One region of the Kitasatospora sp. NPDC032757 genome, then DNA from elsewhere that is predicted to be linked to it. Evidence: riboswitches for the same ligand, from Rfam matches in the RefSeq annotation. Region 1 holds a riboswitch; the other holds the start of a gene.
What was found. A riboswitch is a leader RNA that binds a small molecule or an ion and turns the genes downstream of it on or off. The one in region 1 is predicted to bind thiamine pyrophosphate.
Positions count from the first base shown of each region.

Region 2: it holds a riboswitch for thiamine pyrophosphate, as region 1 does, so the genes downstream of both, ACZ5WK_RS19650 (purine-cytosine permease family protein) here and thiO (glycine oxidase ThiO) in region 1, are expected to answer to the same signal.

Region 1 covers NZ_JBVINN010000003.1:278,311-286,921, forward strand. Annotated here, with positions in the region: gene ACZ5WK_RS06790 (FAD-binding oxidoreductase) at 1-66, opposite strand, end outside; gene pknB (Stk1 family PASTA domain-containing Ser/Thr kinase) at 212-2,080, opposite strand; gene ACZ5WK_RS06800 (thiazole synthase) at 2,180-2,977, opposite strand; gene thiS (sulfur carrier protein ThiS) at 2,980-3,189, opposite strand; gene thiO (glycine oxidase ThiO) at 3,186-4,355, opposite strand; TPP riboswitch at 4,350-4,462, opposite strand; gene ACZ5WK_RS06815 (NAD(P)/FAD-dependent oxidoreductase) at 4,694-5,890, shown strand; gene ACZ5WK_RS06820 (Rv2175c family DNA-binding protein) at 5,966-6,331, shown strand; gene thiE (thiamine phosphate synthase) at 6,331-6,981, shown strand; gene ACZ5WK_RS06830 (polyprenyl synthetase family protein) at 7,043-8,149, opposite strand; gene metF (methylenetetrahydrofolate reductase [NAD(P)H]) at 8,336-8,611, shown strand, end outside.
Region 2 covers NZ_JBVINN010000016.1:91,426-100,036, forward strand. Annotated here, with positions in the region: gene ACZ5WK_RS19635 (DUF5926 family protein) at 1-280, opposite strand, end outside; gene ACZ5WK_RS19640 (ATP-binding protein) at 393-986, opposite strand; gene ACZ5WK_RS19645 (glycerophosphodiester phosphodiesterase family protein) at 1,320-2,162, opposite strand; gene ACZ5WK_RS19650 (purine-cytosine permease family protein) at 2,274-3,761, opposite strand; TPP riboswitch at 3,754-3,902, opposite strand; gene ACZ5WK_RS19655 (S1C family serine protease) at 4,158-5,957, shown strand; tRNA gene ACZ5WK_RS19660 (tRNA-Ser) at 6,026-6,113, shown strand; gene ACZ5WK_RS19665 (peptidoglycan-binding protein) at 6,310-7,425, shown strand; gene ACZ5WK_RS19670 (MerR family transcriptional regulator) at 7,508-8,338, shown strand; gene ACZ5WK_RS19675 (MFS transporter) at 8,402-8,611, shown strand, end outside.

The DNA of each region.
Region 1 (8,611 bases):
GTCCGCGGGGGTGATCACCGCGCCCCGCACGCGCTCCCTCAAGCCGTCGACGGTGGGTCCGCCCATGACGACCACATCCTCGGATACCGGCCGCCGCGCAGCCCCGTCCGGAGGTCCCGGCGCCGCAGCCCTCCCGACTCTACGGCGGGCGGGGCCGGGCAGGCCTGGCTCCACGCTACGCCCCATGTCCCCACGGCGCCTGGCAAAATCCTTAGATGAAGGGGAAGTTGACCGTCACCACGGTGTGCTGCGGGCGGCGCTCGCCGGGGGCGGGGGACTGGCTGGAGACCTTGCCGGTGCCGAACAGGTTGACGCCGCTGCTCTGCATCGCGAAGCCGGCGGCCTGGAGCGCCTTGGCGGCGTCGTCCTTGGACATCCCGGTCACGTCCGGGACGGGCACCATGCCCTTGCTGACCACCAGCGAGACCGGCGAGTTCTCCGCCAGCTGCTGCCCGGCCGCCGGCGAGCTGCTGATCACCGCGCCCTCGGGAACGGTGTCGTTGTACGTCTCGGTGACGTTGCCGCGGGCCAGCTGGACGCCGGCCAGTGCGGCGGCGGCCTGGTCGGCCGGCTTTCCGGCCAGCTCCGGTACGGCGATCCGCTTCGGGCCGCGGGAGACGGTGACGCCGACGGCGTCGCTCTTGCGGGCCCGGGCGCCGACCCCCGGGTCGGTGGAGATCACCTGCCCGGCGGGGACGGTCTCGCTGAAGACCTCGGTGAACCGCCCGTGCATGCCCGCGCCGTCCAGGATCCGCTGCGCCTCGGCGCGGTCCTTGCCGAGCACGCCCGGCACCGTCGTGTACAGGGCGCCGGAGAGCGCGTAGGTGGTGCCGCCGACCAGCAGCACCAGGGCGGCCAGGACGGAGGCCCAGACCAGCGGCTTGCGGGGGAGGCGGCGCAGCGGGCCGGGGCGGCCGGTGCGCACCGGCGGCGGCTCGTCGTACGGGCGCGGCTCGGCGAGCAGCTGCTCCATGACCTCCGGCGGGACGTCCAGCACGCTGGTCCGCTCGACCGGCGCGGCGTCCGGGGCGGCGTCCGGGGCGGCGTCCGTCGCGGTGTCCGTCGCGTGGGTCCGTGTGGAGACGGCCTGTGCGGAGACGGCCCGGGCCGTGACGGCGGGCCGGATCACCGAGGTCGGCTCGTTGGTCGGGTACTGCGGGCTGTCCAGCGTGGAGGCGGGCGGCTCGGCGTCCAGCTGGGCCGGGGTGAGCGTGCGGCGCACCCGCTGGAGGGCGGCCAGCAGCTCGACCGCGTCGTACGGGCGGGCCTGCGGGTCGCGTGCGCAGGCGCCGGCCACTATGGCGTCCAGCTCGGGGACGACGCCGGGCACGGTCAGCGAGGGGGCGGGGACGTCCTCGTGCAGGTGGCGGTACATCACCTGGACGGGGTTCTCGCCGGTGTGCGGGCGGTGGCCGGTGAGCATCTCGTACAGCAGGATGCCGGCGGCGTAGACGTCCACCCGCTGGTCGGTCCCGTCGCCGGGGCGGATCTGCTCGGGGGCCAGGTAGGAGACGGTGCCGAGGACGGTGCCGGTGGTCGCGGTGGTGGAGGCGGCCGCGCCGTCGGCGGCGTTCAGCACCCGGACCAGGCCGAAGTCGGCGACCTTGACCAGGCCGCCGTCGGTGATCAGGACGTTCTCCGGCTTGACGTCGCGGTGGACCAGACCGGCCCGGTGGGCGGCGCCGAGCGCGGCGAGCACCGGCTCCAGGATGTCCAGGGCGGCGCGGATGGAGAGCGCGCCGCGGTCGCGGAGCAGGTCCCGCAGGGTGCGGCCGGGGACGTACTCCATGGCGAGGAAGACGTTTCCGCCGTCCGCGCCCTGGTCGAACACGTTGACCACGTTGGGGTGCGCGAGTCGGGCGACCGCCTTGGCCTCGCGGATGAACCGGCCGGTGAAGCCCTCGTCGCCGGCCAGCGAGGGGTGCATCACCTTGAGCGCCACGACCCGGTCGAGCCGGGTGTCGGTGGCGCGGTAGACGGTGGACATCCCGCCGGCCGCGATGCGCTGCTCGACCCGGTACCGGCCGTCGAGCAGGGAACCGATCAGGGGGTCGTGCAATGCCATGTCCGCCTTGTCCACCCGGCGAGTCTAGTGGCGCAGACGGGCCCTCAGCCCCGGGCGGCACCGCTCCCGGGGCTCTCTGTACCCGGGTTGTGACACCGTCCGGGCCCTTCGGGGTCAGAACGCCGGGCGCTCGCGGGTGTCCAGGTCGGCCCGGCCCGCCATCGCCGAGGAGGCCTCGGCGTGGAAGCGGCGCGGGATGCGGCCGGCCCGGTGGGCGAGCCGGCCGGCCTCGGCGGCGTGCCGCATCGCCTCGGCCATCAGCACCGGGTCCTGGGCGCGGGTCACCGCCGAGGCGAGCATGACGGCGGCGCAGCCCAGCTCCATCGCCAGCGCGACGTCCGAGGCGGTGCCGGCGCCCGCGTCCAGGATCACCGGGACGTTGGCGCCCTCCACGATCAGCTGGAAGTTGTGCGGGTTGCGGATGCCCAGGCCGGAGCCGATCGGCGAGCCGAGCGGCATGATCGCCGCGCAGCCGACGTCCTCCAGCTTCCGGGCCAGCACCGGGTCGTCGTTGGTGTAGGGGAGGACGGTGAAGCCGTCGTCGACCAGCGTCTCGGCGGCGTCCAGCAGCTCGATCGGGTCGGGCAGCAGGGTCCGCTCCTCGGCGATGACCTCCAGCTTCACCCAGTCGGTGCCGAGCGCCTCGCGGGCCAGCCGGGCGGTCAGCACGGCCTCTCCGGCGGTGAAGCAGCCGGCCGTGTTGGGCAGGATGCGGATGCCGTTGCGGGTGAGCACGTCCAGGACGGAGCCCTGGGTGGTGGCGTCGACCCGGCGCATCGCCACGGTCGTCAGCTCGGTGCCGGAGACCCGCAGCGCCTGCTCCAGGACCTCCAGGCTGGGGGCGCCGCCGGTGCCCATGATCAGGCGCGAGTCGAAGGTGGTGCCGGCGATGGTGAGCAGGTCGTCAGCCATGGTCAGCCTCCCTGCACGGCGGTGAGGATCTCGATCCGGTCGCCGGCCGAGAGCTGTGTGAGCGGCCACGAACTGCGCGGGACCACGGCCTCGTTGAGCGCGGCGGCGACGCCGGAGTTGGCCCGGCTGAGGGTGGCCACCACCTCGGCGAGGGTGGTCGCGGCGGGCACCTGGCGGGGCTCGCCATTGACGGTGAGGGGGATGTCGCTCATGCGGGGACCTTCGTCGTGAAGCGAGTGGGGGAGAACGGCGCGGCGAGGTCCGGCGTCGTGCCGGTGGCCAGGTACTCGGCGACCACGTCGGCGGTCACCGGGGTGAGCAGCACGCCGTTGCGGTAGTGGCCGGTGGCGGCGACCAGGCCGGGCAGGGCGGTCGGCCCGAGCAGCGGCGCGTTGTCGGGCGAGCCCGGGCGCAGCCCGGCCGACGTCTCCACCAGCGGCAGTTCGGTGATGCCGGGGACCAACTCGTGGGCGTCGCGCAGCAGTTCGTACACGCCGCCGGCGGTGACGGTGGTGTCGTACCCCTGCTCCTCGCTGGTGGCGCCGATCACCAGCTCGCCGTTCTCACGGGGCACCAGGTAGAGGTGCCGGCCGCGGACCACCGCGCGGACGTTGCGGGAGAGGAACGGCCGGTACGCCTCCGGGATCCGCAGCCGCAGGATCTGGCCCTTCACCGGGCGGATGGCCGGCAGCACGCCCTCGGGCAGGCCGGGCAGCTGGTGGCTCCACGGGCCGGCGGCCAGGACGACCTGATCGGCGGTGACGGTCTCGCCGGTGGCGAGCCGGGCGCCGGTGGCGCGGCCGCCCTCGGCCAGCAGCTCGGTCGCCTCGGCACGGTGCAGCCGGACGCCGGCCCGCTCGCAGGCGAGGACGAGCGCCTTGGCGAGCCGGCGGCCGTCGACCTGGTGGTCGTCGGTGACGTGCAGGCCGCCGCGGACGCCCGGGGCGAGCATCGGTTCGAGCCGGCGGGCCTCGCGGCCGGTGAGCCACTGCGAGTCCAGGCCGAGCCGCCGGTGGAAGGCGTGCAGCTCGCGCAGTTCCTCGCGGTCGTCCGAGTCGAGGGCGACGGCGAGGGTGCCGCACGGGCGGTAGCCGGTGTCCTGGCCGCCACTGGCCTCGGTGAGCTCGGCGGCGAAGGCCGCGTACCGCTCGTTGGAGGCCATGCCCAGGCGCAGCAGCGGCTCCTCGCCGTACTGGAGCTCGGTGACGGGGGCGAGCATGCCGGCCGCGACCTGGGCGGCGCCGCCGCCGGGCCGCGGGTCGGCCACCACGATGTTCTCCAGCCCGCGCTGGGCGGCGCGCCAGGCGACGGCGAGGCCGATGATGCCCCCGCCGATCACCAGCACGCCGGCGTGGGCGTCCGGTGCCAAGCGTGTCAAAGTCGCTGCTCTCCCTTCGCCGGTATGACCCGGATCAGGTTCGGACGGTCGCAGGCCGTGTCAGCCCGCCTCTCAGCCCGGTCCGCCGGGCTCCCGTGATGGTGCCCCCACCTTAACTCCGGGCGTCCGAGCCGCCGAAGGCGCGTACGAAGGGTGGGACGCGGGCGGCCGGGGCCCGAGCAGGCCGGGCGGCCGGCGGCGCCGAAGGCGCGCACGAGGGTGGGGCGGGAGTGGGCCGCGGGGCCGGGAGGAGCGGGAGTGGCCGGTGCTGCCGAGGGGCGGGTACGAAAGGTGGGACGCCCCCTGGCGCGCCCGGCGGGCGCCAGTACAGTGACGGCGTGGCAGAGCTGAGCGGGACGGATCAGGTGGTCGTGGTCGGGGCCGGGCTGGCCGGGGCGCAGTGCGCCTCGGGCCTGCGGCGGGGCGGCTGGCAGGGGCGGATCGTGCTGGTGGGCGACGAGCCGCACGCGCCCTACGACCGGCCGCCGCTCTCCAAGGAGGTGCTGCTCGGCAAGGCCGACGCCACCACCCTGGACATCGACTTCGCGCACCTCGGCATCGAGGTGCTCACCGGCCGCCGCGCCACCGGCCTCACCCCCGGCCTCCTGCACACCGACGGCGGCGACCTGCCGTACGCCGCCCTGGTGATCGCCACCGGCGCCACTCCGCGCGTCCTGCCCGGCGCCGAGCGCGCACACCTGCTGCACACCCTGGACGACGCGCTCGCCCTGCGCGCCCTGCTCCGCCCGGGCCTGCGCCTGGTGCTGGTCGGCGCGGGCTGGATCGGCGCCGAGGTCGCCACCGCCGCCCGCACGGCCGGCTGCGAGGTGACGGTCGTCGAGGCGGGCCCGGCGCCCGTCCCCGGCGCGCTGCCCACCGAGATCGGCCGGGCGATGGCCGCCTGGTACGCCGAGGCCGGGGTCGAGCTGCGCTGCGGCGCCGCCGTCGCTGCCGTCGAGCCGGGGGCGGTGCTGCTGGCGGACGGCTCGCACCTGCCGGCCGACGAGGTGGTTGTCGGCATCGGCGCCCGCCCGGCGACGGACTGGCTGGCCGGCTCGGGCGTCGAGCTGGACGCGGCCGGCGCCGTCCTGGTGGACGAGCGGCTGCGCACCGGCCTGCCCGGCGTCTACGCGGCCGGCGACTGCGCGAGCTACCCCTCCGCCCGGACGGGCGGCCGGCTCACCGTCCAGCACTGGGACCACGCGCTGCAGTCCGGCGAGGCCGCGGCCGCCGCGGTGCTCGGCGCGGACGCCCCGTACGACCCGGTGCCGTACTTCTGGTCGGAGCAGTTCGGCCGGATGGTCCAGTACGTCGGCCGGCACGGCGACGGCGACGAGCTGGTCTGGCGCGGCTCTCCGGCGGACCCGACCTGGGCCGTGCTCTGGCTGCGCGACGGCGCGCTGCGGGCCCTGCTCACCGTCGACCGCCCACGCGACCTCACCCAGGGCCGCCGGCTGGTCGAACGCGCCACGGTGCTGGACCGGGCCCGGGCCGCGGACCCGGCGGTACCGCTCAAGTCGGCCGCCGCGGGGTAGCGCCGGGGGCCGCTGGACGAGCCCCCGGGCGGCCGGCTGGTGCGCGGCGGGCCGCGGAGGTGGCAGTCTGGTGGCGTGAGTGAGATCGAAAGCAAGATTGAAGCCCTGGTCCCCGAGTGGATGTACCTGCCCGACATTTCGGAGCAGTGGGGGGTCCGGGTCACCGAGGTGCGTGACCTGGTCAAGAACGGCGGGCTGATCGCGATCCGGCGAGGCCCGAACAGGTCGCTGCAGGTGCCGGCGGCGTTCATCGACGGCCCGGGCCTGGTCAAGCACCTGTCCGGCACCCTGACCGTCCTGCGCGACTGCGGGTACAACGACGTGGAGATCCTGGAGTGGCTCTTCACCGAGGACCCGTCGCTGCCGGGCAGCCCGATCCAGGCGCTCCGGGAGAACCGCGGCACCGAGGTGAAGCGCCGCGCCCAGGCGATGCTGATCTGATGGCCGCGGAAACGCTGCGCCGGCGGCTCGCCGACGCCCGGCTCTACCTGTGCACCGACGCCCGGCGTGAGCAGGGCGACCTCGCCGAGTTCCTGGACGCGGCGCTGGCCGGTGGGGTGGACATCGTCCAGCTCCGTGACAAGGGGCTGGAGGCCAAGCAGGAGCTGGCGGCGCTGGAGGTCTTCGCCGACGCCTGCCGCCGGCACGGCAAGCTGCTCTCGGTCAACGACCGCGCCGACGTCGCGCACGCCGCCCGCCCCGAGGTGCTGCACCTCGGCCAGGACGACCTGCCGGTGGCGGCCGCCCGGGCGATCCTCGGCGAGGACGTGCTGATCGGCCGTTCCTGCCACGCCGAGGCCGAGGTGGACGCGGCGATCGCCGAGCCCGGCGTGGACTACTTCTGCACCGGCCCGGTCTGGCCCACCCCGACCAAGCCCGGCCGCCACGCGCCCGGCCTCGGCCTGGTCTCGTACGCGGCCGGGCGGGCCACCGACCGGCCGTGGTTCGCCATCGGCGGCATCGACCTCGGCAACCTGGACGAGGTGCTCGCGGCCGGTGCGAGCCGGGTCGTCGTGGTGCGCGCCATCACCGCCGCGGAGGACCCGCAGGCGGCCGCCGCCGCGCTCGCCCGGCGGCTGCGCCAGGCCTGACGCCGCAGACGTACGGACGCACAGACGCCGGACGAGGCCGCCGCCGCGCCCCGGGTACTCCTCAGTACTTGCGGACGGTGGCGGCCTCGGCCAGCGCCAGCAGCACCTCGCGGGCCCGTCCGTCGGCCAGCGGTGCGGCCTCCAGCGCGGTCAGCGACTGCCGCATCAGCTCCTCGATCCGCCGCTCCACCAGCTCGGGCGCGCCGCTGCGCCCGACCAGGGCCCGCAGCCGGGCCACCTCCTCGGGCGCGAGGTCCGGCGCACCGAGGCGCTCGTCCAGGTGGCGGGCGTCGGCGGCGGACAGCCCGCGCATCGCGTGCGCGACCAGCAGGGTCCGCTTGCCCTCGCGCAGGTCGTCCCCGGCGGGCTTGCCGGTGACCGCCGGGTCGCCGAAGACGCCGAGCAGATCATCCCGGAGCTGGAACGCCTCGCCCAGCGGCAGGCCGAACGCCCCGTACGCCTCGACCAGTTCCGGCCGCGCCCCGGCCAGCAGCGCGCCGACCTGGAGCGGCCGCTCGATCGTGTACTTGGCCGACTTGTAGTGCAGCACCGTCTGCGCCCGGTCCAGCGCGCCCGGGTCGGTGGAGTCACCGGCGACCGGCTCCAGCACGTCCAGGTACTGGCCGACCATGACCTCGGTGCGCATCAGGTCGAACATCGGCTTGGCGGCCAGCACCGCCGCCGGGTCCAGGCCCGAGCGCAGGAACAGCTCGTCGCACCAGATCAGCAGCAGGTCGCCGAGCAGCACCGCGGCCGAGGCGCCGTACTGCTCGCGGTCGCCGCGCCAGCCGCTGTCGCGGTGCAGGGCCTCGAAGCGGCGGTGGACCGAGGGCAGGCCGCGGCGGGTGTCGCTGCGGTCCATCAGGTCGTCGTGGACCAGCGCGCTCGCCTGGAGGAGCTCCAGGGCGGCCGCCGCGTTGGCGATGCCCTCGCCGGCCGCCGGGCCGCCGGCGCCGCGCCAGCCCCAGTAGCAGAACGCCGGGCGCAGTCGCTTCCCGCCGTCCAGCAGGAAGTCGCGCAGCGCCTCGACCGCGGGCGCCAGCTGCGGGGAGATCTTCCCGAGCAGGGCCGCCTGGCCGTCCATGAAGCCGGCGAGGGCCGCGTTGACGCGCCCGCGCACGTCCTCCACGTCAATGGGGTTGGCCGGCCGGTTGCTGGACGAGGTCACGATGAGGCTCCGGGAGTTTGGCAGGGGGTGCAGCAAGCCTAGCCGGGCGGCCGGGAACAGCTGTACGGACGAGCCTCCGGGGCCTCCCGGAGCGGCGGGGCCGGGAAGCGGAATACCGTCCACCACTTGTCTCAATTGGTGGGACCGAGTTGTCCGTGCCCTTCGACCGACGGTTAACCTGCCAGCATGGCACTCGGCGTCGCTTCCACCAGAACAGACCGCGCGCTGACGGTCCGCGAGCTTCTGGCGGCCGGCAAGCGATCCTTCTCCTTCGAGTTCATGCCCCCGCGCACCGAGGTCGGCGAACAGCGTCTCTGGGACGCCATCCGCCGGCTCGAACCGCTCGACCCCAACTTCGTCTGCATGACGTACGGGGCCGGCGGCTCCTCGCGCGAGCGCACCGTCAACATGGTCGGCCGGATCGCCACCGAGACCACGCTGACGCCGGTCGCCCACCTGACC
Region 2 (8,611 bases), on a different contig from region 1:
TGGCGGCCTCGGCCACCCCTGCGGCCAGCGTCAGCGGCGCCGTCGCGGCCGGTACCAGCTCGCGCAGCGCCACCCAGTCGGCCTCACCCGGCAGGCCCTCGAACGGGCGGTGCACCAGCTCCTGCACGGCGTGCGAGGCCTCCCGGCCGTGGCAGGCCTTGTACCGGCGGCCCGAACCGCAGGGGCAGTTCTCGCGGGCCCCGACCACGGGGATCTCACCCGTGACGGCGGTGGTGGACTGGCTGCGCTGCGGCGCCTTCTTGGCGGCCTTCTTGCCCATGGTGCGGCTCTCCCGGGGACGGTTGTGTTGTGCTCCGGGCAGCCTACTGACGTTCTCCCGGCACATGGGCACGCACCGGGACGCCGAGCGGGGCGGGGGTGTCCGCAGACGGTCAGGCGCTGCGGGCATCACCGCCTGCGCGCCGGGCGTGCCGGGCCCGGGCGGGCAGCGCCGCCCACACCGTGACCTCGCCGGGCGCGTCGCGCACGCCCCAGTCGCTGGCCAGCCGGCCGACGATGCCCAGCCCGCGGCCGCCGCGCGAGGTCAGCGACGGGCTGGCGGGGGACGGCCGGGTCTGCGACCCGCCGTCGGTCACCTCCAGGGTGAGGATTCCGTCCGCGTGCATCTGCCAGCGGACCAGGATGCCGCCGTCGGCCTCTCCGTCGGCCGGCTGGGCCTGCGCCCGGGTCTTGGCGCCCGCTGCACCGGCGGCCCCGGAGGGGACGCCGACCAGCACCTGGTCCACCACCTCGGCGCGGGCACTGCGGCCGAGCGCGAGGAGCGGGCCGAGCGGCCGGGCGTATCGACAGGCATTGCTCAGCAGTTCGGAAAGGATCAGAACAGCATCATCAATGACCGGTTCCGGTATCTCCCGGTCACCCAGATCTCGACGCAGTCGGCGCCGTGCGACCCCGACACTCGCTGGGCCGTGCGGCACTGCCATGGTCGATGAAGTCGGCACTTCACGCGCCACCATCAACGCCACCCCCGGACCTCCTTCAGCGTATGCCGAGGGATGGATGCCCCTTGGTAATGCGTCGGAAACGACCGCGCGGCGATCCCGCGCGGACATTTCAAGACCCGCGACCCTCGGTGCGCGACAGGTGATTCGGTGCTCACCCTCCGTCGTTAAAACGGATAATCTCCGGCACAAACGATCGTGGAAGGTTTGAGTTCCTCCCGGAACGATCAACCGACCGGCGGATGGGCGGGAGACCGGGCGGACTTACGGGCGGGAGACCGGGCGGACCGACGGGCGGGCGGGATGGGCGAACCGGCGGACGGGCGGGGGCGACCGGGCGAACGAACCGGAACGGGATCACCGGCCGAGCTGGGCCAGCACCTCCGCCGGGCGGTTGGTGATGATCGCCGACACCCCGAGCTCCAGACAGAGCTCCACGTCGGCCGGCTCGTCCACGGTCCAGACGTGCACCTGGTGGCCCAGCTCGCGCAGCCGCGTCACCAGCCGGGGCCTGGCCCGCACCAGGTCGATGCCCGGCCCGGCGATCCGGGCCCGGCCCGGCAGGGGCGCGCCCGGGCGCAGCCGGCCCTGGAGCGCCAGCATCCGCTCGAACAGGAAGACCCGCGGGTACTCCGGCGCGGCGGCGGCCACCCGGGTCAGGGCCAGCGAGGAGAAGCTCATGATCCGGGCCTGCGGGCGGTCGCCCTCACGGGGCTCCTCGCCCTGCTGCGCCCCGCCGATCTTGAACCGGTCGAGCATCCGCAGCAGCTCGCTCTCCACCCGCCCCCGGAAACGGACCGGGTGCTTGGTCTCGATCGCCAGGTCAACCGGCCGTCCGCAGTCCGCGACCAGCTCCAGCAGGCTCTCCAGCCGCAGCACGCCGCGCAGCTCCGGGTCCTCGCTCGGCACGCCGGTCTTCCACGCGCCGAAGTCGTGCGCCTCCAGCTGCGCCAGCGTCATCGCGGAGACGGTGCCGCGGCCGTCCGAGACCCGGCCGATCCGGCGGTCGTGGACGCAGACGAGCTCCCCGTCGGCGGTCACCCGGACGTCGCACTCGACGGCGTCCGCGCCCTCCTCGAGGGCCCGGCGGTAGGCCGCGAGCGTGTGCTCGGGCAGCGCGTGCGAGGAACCACGGTGGGCGATCACCTGGACGGGCGTCGCGGTGCGCGCCGTCGCCGGGGAGAGGTCTGGGCTGGTCACACCCTCCACGATAGGTGGCGGAAGTGACGCGAAGGCGAAGACGGCCCCAATCGGCGGGGCCGTCTTCGGTGGAGCCGTCGCCGCTCGGGCGGCCGGGGTCAGGCGGTGGGGTCAGGCGGTGGGGCTCCCGGCCGGTGCGGACCGGCGGGTCAGCGGGGTGAGCGCCCAGGTGGCCAGGGCCGGCACCAGGAAGCCGAACAGCGACGCCGAGGTCCACTCCTGGGGCGTGAAGTGCAGCGCCTCCTGGACGGAGGTCCAGAAGTCCGTCCACCAGCCGGCGATCGCGGTCGGCGCGATCAGCTGGTACACCGCGAAGCCGAGCGCCCACGGCAGCAGCATCAGCCAGCGGGACGGCGCGTCGTCGGCGAGGTTCCAGCCACGCCGGCCGGCGCCGAGGAAGTAGTCCACCGCCAGCACCGCGAACATCGGCACGAACACCGAGCCGATCAGGCCCAGGAAGGCATAGTAGGAGTCGGTGAACTCGGTGATCTGCAGCGCCAGCACGGTGATCAGCACACCGGTCCCGCCGGTGAGCACCCGGCGGTCCACCTTCGGCAGCAGGTTGTGGACCGACATCGCGGTCGAGTACACGTTGGCGAAGGACTGGTCGGTCTCGCGCAGCACCAGGACCAGCAGGAAGAACCAGCCGGCCCAGACGCCCAGGAACGAGTCGAAGATCCTGGTGGCGTCGCCGTCGGACTGCAGCAGCGCGAACAGCCCGAGCACGTAGCACCAGACCTGGGCGACGGTGTAGCCGGAGAAGCTGCCCCAGAACGCGGCGCGCGGCGTACGCGAGTGGCGGGTGTAGTCGGCGGCCAGCGGCACGAACGAGATCGAGACGGCGATCATCGCGTCGGTGGCCTTCAGGAAGCCGTGCCAGTTGCCCGCGCCCGGGTCCGGCACGCCGTGGCGGCCCAGCTGGACGGTGAAGTACACCATCGCGACCGCCACCGCGGCGGCGACGAAACGGCGCAGCACCGCGATCGCGCCCAGCGGCCAGATGGTCAGCGCGGTCGTCACCGCACCGGCCAGCACGACGAACACCCAGCGGTAGCCCTCGGTGTGCGCCACGGTCTGCGCGCCCATCGCGATGACCAGCAGCTCGTACACGCCCCAGCCGATGCACTGGACGATGTTCAGCACGGTCGGCACGTACGAGAGCCGCGTCCCGAACAGCCCGCGCAGGTTCGCCATCGCCGGCGCGCCGGTGCGCGCCCCGATCAGCGCGGCCACGCCGAGCATCGCCGTGCCGGCCACGGTGCCGGCCACGATCGCGGTGACGGCGGCGGCCAGCGACAGCTCGCTGCCCTGCGCGCCGAGCACGGTGGCGGCGGTGGTGAAGCCGATCAGGCTGACGCCGAGGTTCATCCAGAGCGCGAAGTGGTCCCGGAAGCGGAGCGTGCGCGGCGGCGCGGTGTCCAGGACGAGCGGCGCCTCGACCCGCTCGGTCCGCTGCGGACGGTCCAGCACGGCGGTGGAACCGGAGGCGGGGGCGGCCGCGTCGGAATCAGCGGCCGTGGGGTGGACGTCCGGGGACGACCCGGGGAAATCCTTGGACGCGGGCGCGCCCGAAGAAGAGGATGGCGAAGCAGGCGGCATGGCCGATACTCCCTACGCCGGCATTACCCGGACAGGTTCCGGCGGTCTGCGCCCCCTCGACGATCCGTCCACGGAGTCCGTGGCGTACGGTCGACCGGCGCACTCTCAGCCTGGTTGGTCCAAGCTCCCGCGTGTCAGTTTGGAGCGACAGGCTAACCGGCGCGGGGGTGTACGCCAAGGCCAGGCGCCTGCGGTCCGCATCGCGGGACGCCGCGGAGGGCGGCGGGGGCCGCCGGCCGGGGTGCCGGTCGGGGTGCCGGTCGGGGGCGTCGAATCGGGGCTGCTGTTGGACCGGGCTAAGGATTCTTATGAGTTCTTCAGAAGGGTCCTTACGGCAATCGAATCGAGTGTGCGAAAAACTATGGTTGTTGGTCCTGTCAGCTATGGAGGTCGTCCGTGAGCACCGAGCGCGAGATTGGGTCCACCGGGCCGCAGGGGGAGCAGCCCTCCGGTGGCCAGGGGGTGGTGGGTCCCGCTCCTGACGGTCCGGCGCAGTCCGCGTCCGCCGGTTCCGCCCCCGCAGAGGCGCCCGAGGCCGACTACACCCTGACCGACGCCGCGGCGGGTACGCCGGCCGCCGGCCGGTCGACGCCGACGCTGGCGTTCAGCAAGGTGACCGCCCCCGAGCCGGCAGCCGCGTCCGAGCCGGCCATCGCGCCCGCTGCGGAGGCCGTCCCGGCCGCCCCCGCGGTGACCGACGCCGGGTACATCGACGCACCGCCGCCGGTCCTGCCGCCCGCCCCGCCCGCGCCCGCCGCCCACGCGGCCCCGGCGGCCCACGCGGCCCCGGCGCCCGCCGCTCCGGCCGGCAACCCGTACGCGACCCCGGCCGCGCCCGTCGCCCCGGTCGCGGCGGCCACCCCCGCCCACGACCCGTACGGCGCCCCGGCGGCTCCCGGCGCGCCGGCCCAGCACCACCCGTTCGGCGCCGGCCAGCCGCTCGGCGGCTGGGGCATGCACGACTCCACCGCCGGTGGCGCCGGCGGTGCCGGCACGCCCGGTGGCCCCGGCTACCCCGGCGGCCCGCTCGGCTACCCGGGCGAGTACCCCGCCGCCCCCGAGCCCGGCGGCCCGCGCAAGAAGCGCGGCGGCCTGATCGCCCTGGTCGCCGCCGTCGCCCTGGTCGCCGGTGTGGCCGGCGGCGCGGTCGGCGTCACCATCGCCGACCGCAACGACACCAGCATCTCCGCCGCGGACGACCACAAGAGCACCCCCGTCCAGGCCAGCAACCCGGGCAGGAACGAGCCCGCCCCCGGTTCCGTCGCCGGCATCGCGCAGAAGGCGCTGCCCAGCGTCGTCACCATCAAGGCGCAGGGCAACGGCGAGTCCGGCACCGGCACCGGTTTCGTCTTCGACACCGAGGGCCACATCCTCACCAACAACCACGTGGTCGCGCCCGCCTCGAGCGGCGGCAAACTGACCGTCAAGTTCGCCGACGGATCGTCCTACAACGCGTCCGTGCTCGGCCGCGCCGAGGGCTACGACGTCGCCGTCATCAAGCTCGACAGCCCGCCCAAGGGCAAGCTGACGCCGCTTCCGCTGGCCGACTCCGACAAGGTCAACGTCGGCGACTCCACCATCGCCATCGGTGCGCCGTACGGTCTGGAGTCCACCGTCACCACCGGCATCATCAGTGCCAAGGACCGCCCGGTCGCCTCCGGCGACGAGACCGGCGCCCAGTCCTCATACATGAACGCCCTGCAGACCGACGCCTCCATCAACCCCGGCAACTCCGGCGGCCCGCTGCTGGACTCCAGCGGCGCGGTGATGGGCATCAACTCGGCGATCCAGTCCAACACCTCCAGCACCGGCCGGGCCGGCAGCATCGGCCTCGGCTTCGCCATCCCGATCAACCAGGCCAAGTGGGTCGCCGAGACGCTGATCAAGACCGGCAAGCCGGTCTACGCCAAGCTCGACGTCCTGCGCAACGACGACTACAAGGGCGACGGCGCCCAGATCCAGACCCGGGACATCCAGGGCACCCCCGCCGTCACCCCCGGCGGCGCCGCCGACAAGGCCGGCCTCAAGCCCGGCGACGTCATCACCAAGCTCGGCGGCAGCCCGATCGAGAACGGCCCCGCCCTGGTCAGCAAGATCTGGACGCACAAGCCCGGCGAGACCGTCGACGTCGAGTACACCCGCAACGGCCAGACCTTCACCACCAAGGTCACCCTCGCCGAGCGCGTCGGCGACTGACCGGCCCCCTCGACCCCCGAAACCCGGTGCACCGAACCCCGCCGGACCCGTTAGGCTGACCTCCGCCTGGAGAGCTGCCCGAGCGGCCTAAGGGAACAGTCTTGAAAACTGTCGTGCGGTGACCCCGTACCGTGGGTTCGAATCCCACGCTCTCCGCTGGTAGGAGAACCACCTGCTCAAGGCGGGTGCCGACATCGAGTCGGCACCCGCCTTCTGCGTTTCCGGGGTCGTGAGGGGTGTCCGGTTTCACCTGAACGGGGGGTTTGGGGAGGGGGTGTCCTCTTGAGGGGGCGGAGGTCTCGTTAGTCGGGGGTAAGGGGCGGACCGCCCTGGGCCCGGCGAGGAGAGACGGATGGCCTGGTACCCCGGCGCTGAGAAGATGGAGCTTCAGCCCGAGTCGGACGAGCAGCCGGCGATCGTGCCGACGCAGGTGATCTTCCACAGCATCGCGGCGCCGTGGACGCCGCGGCGCATGTACGAGTACTGGCGGGACTCGACCAATCTGGAGTCGCACTTCGGGGTCGGCTACGACGGGTGCGTGGGCCAGTTCATCGGCACGCAGACCCGGGCGGACGCCAACATGCGGGCCAACCGGCGGGCGGACGGGACGGGGGCGGTGAGTGTCGAGTCGGCCAGCAACGACCAGCACACCGATCCGTGGACGGACGCGCAGGTCGCGGCGCTGATCGCGCTCGGGGTCTGGCTGCACCGGGAGCACGGGATCCCCGTACGGGTCTGCCGCAGCGCGGACGACCCGGGCTTCGGGTACCACCGGCTCTTTCCGGACTGGTCGGACGGCGGTACCGCCTGCCCCGGCGATGCGCGGGTGCAGCAGTTCAGGGACGTGGTGCTGCCCCGTATCGCCGCGGGTGCGGGCGGCACGGGCACACCGCTGCCGCCGCCGCGGCCGGACACCGGGCCGGCCCGGTACCGGGTGACCATCAACGGCCTGGAGTACGGCTACGGCGCCCACGGCCCGCAGGTCCGGGAGGTGGGGGAGGCGCTGGTGGCGTCGGGGCACGGCTCGCACTACACGGCCGGGCCGGACGAGGACTGGCGGGACGCCGACACCCTCAACTACCAGGACTACCAGCGCAGTCTGGGCTACTCGGGATCCGCCGCGGACGGCGTGCCGGGCGAGGACTCGCTGCGCCGGCTGCTCGGCCGGCTGCCCTCGCCGCACCGGGTCTCGCTGGCCCACATCGTCACGGCGGCGCGGACCGACCCCGGTGCCGAGCAGGGGCACCAGACCTACGGCGGCGAGGTCCGGATCGTCGAACAGGCGCTCGCCGACGAGGGGTTCCTGGAGCAGCGTTGGGTCGACGGGTCGCTCGGCACCAGGACGGTGCAGGCGTACGCGGCCTTCCAGCGCAGCCTCGGTTACGCGGGCTCGGACGCGAACGGCATCCCGGGGCAGCGCAGCCTGCGGGAGTTGGGGCAGCGGCGGGGGTTCGACGTGACCGACTGAGGGGCGGCGGAGGGCCGGCGGCCGGGAGGACGGACCGGGTGCTTGACCATGACACGGTGTGAGGGCCTGCACTGGAGGAATCATGTTCAACATCGGAGACTTCGCCAAGCACGGCCGAGTGTCGGTCCGCATGCTGCGCCACTACGACGCGATCGGGCTGCTGCGCCCGGCGCGTGTCGACCCGGCCAGCGGCTACCGCTTCTACGAGGCCGCCCAACTCGCCCGGCTCAACCGCGTCATCGCGCTCAAGGACCTCGGCTTCACGCTCCAACAGGTGCTGGCCGTCCTGGACGACCGGGTGGACGCGGCCGAGCTGCGCGGGATGCTGCGGCTGCGGCGGGCCGAACTCGCCGCGGCGATGGCGGCGGACGCCCAGCGGCTGGCCCGGGTCGAGGCGAGGCTCCGGACGATCGAGAGCGAGGGAACGATGTCTGCGCACGACGTGGTGGTGAAGCGGGTGCCGTCGGTCCGGGTGGCGGAGCTGACGGGCGTCGCGGCGAGTTACGAGCCGGAGGACATCGGGCCGGTGATCGGCCCGCTGTTCGCCGAGCTCTGCCGCCGGCTGGCGGAGGCCGGGGTGGCGGAGGCCGGCCCGTCGGTCGCCCGGTACGAGGACGTGCCGGACGGGGACGGCGCGGTGCTGATCCGGGTCGCGGTCCCTGTTTCGGCGTCCCTGGCGGGGGAGGGGGAGTACGGCTTCGCGGTGGTCGACCTGCCGGAGATCGAGGAGGCGGCGACCATCGTGCACCGCGGGTCGATGGACGACACGGTGGGTGCCTTCCAGACGCTGGCCCGCTTCGTCGACGAGAACGGCTACCGCTCGGCGGGGTACGCCCGGGAGGTGTACCTGGAGTGCCCGGACGCCCCGGCGGACTGGGTGACGGAGCTCCAGGAGCCGGTGGTCCGGGGGTAGTTCAGCGGCGCCGGTGGAGGTGGCTTGCCCTCGACCCGGTCGAGGGTCCTACGGTCGGCGGGTATGGCGACGACCACGGACAACACGGCCACCGGGAGCACGACGACACCCACGCCCGCCGGCGCCCCGCCCGCCGGTACCACGCCCGCCGGCACCGACGCCGCACCGGTACGGCGGACCGCGCTCCCGGGCCCGTACCTGCTCTGGCTGGCCGGTGCCCAGGCCGGCCTGCTGGGCGATGCCGCGCTCCACTTCGCGCTGGGCTGGGCCGCG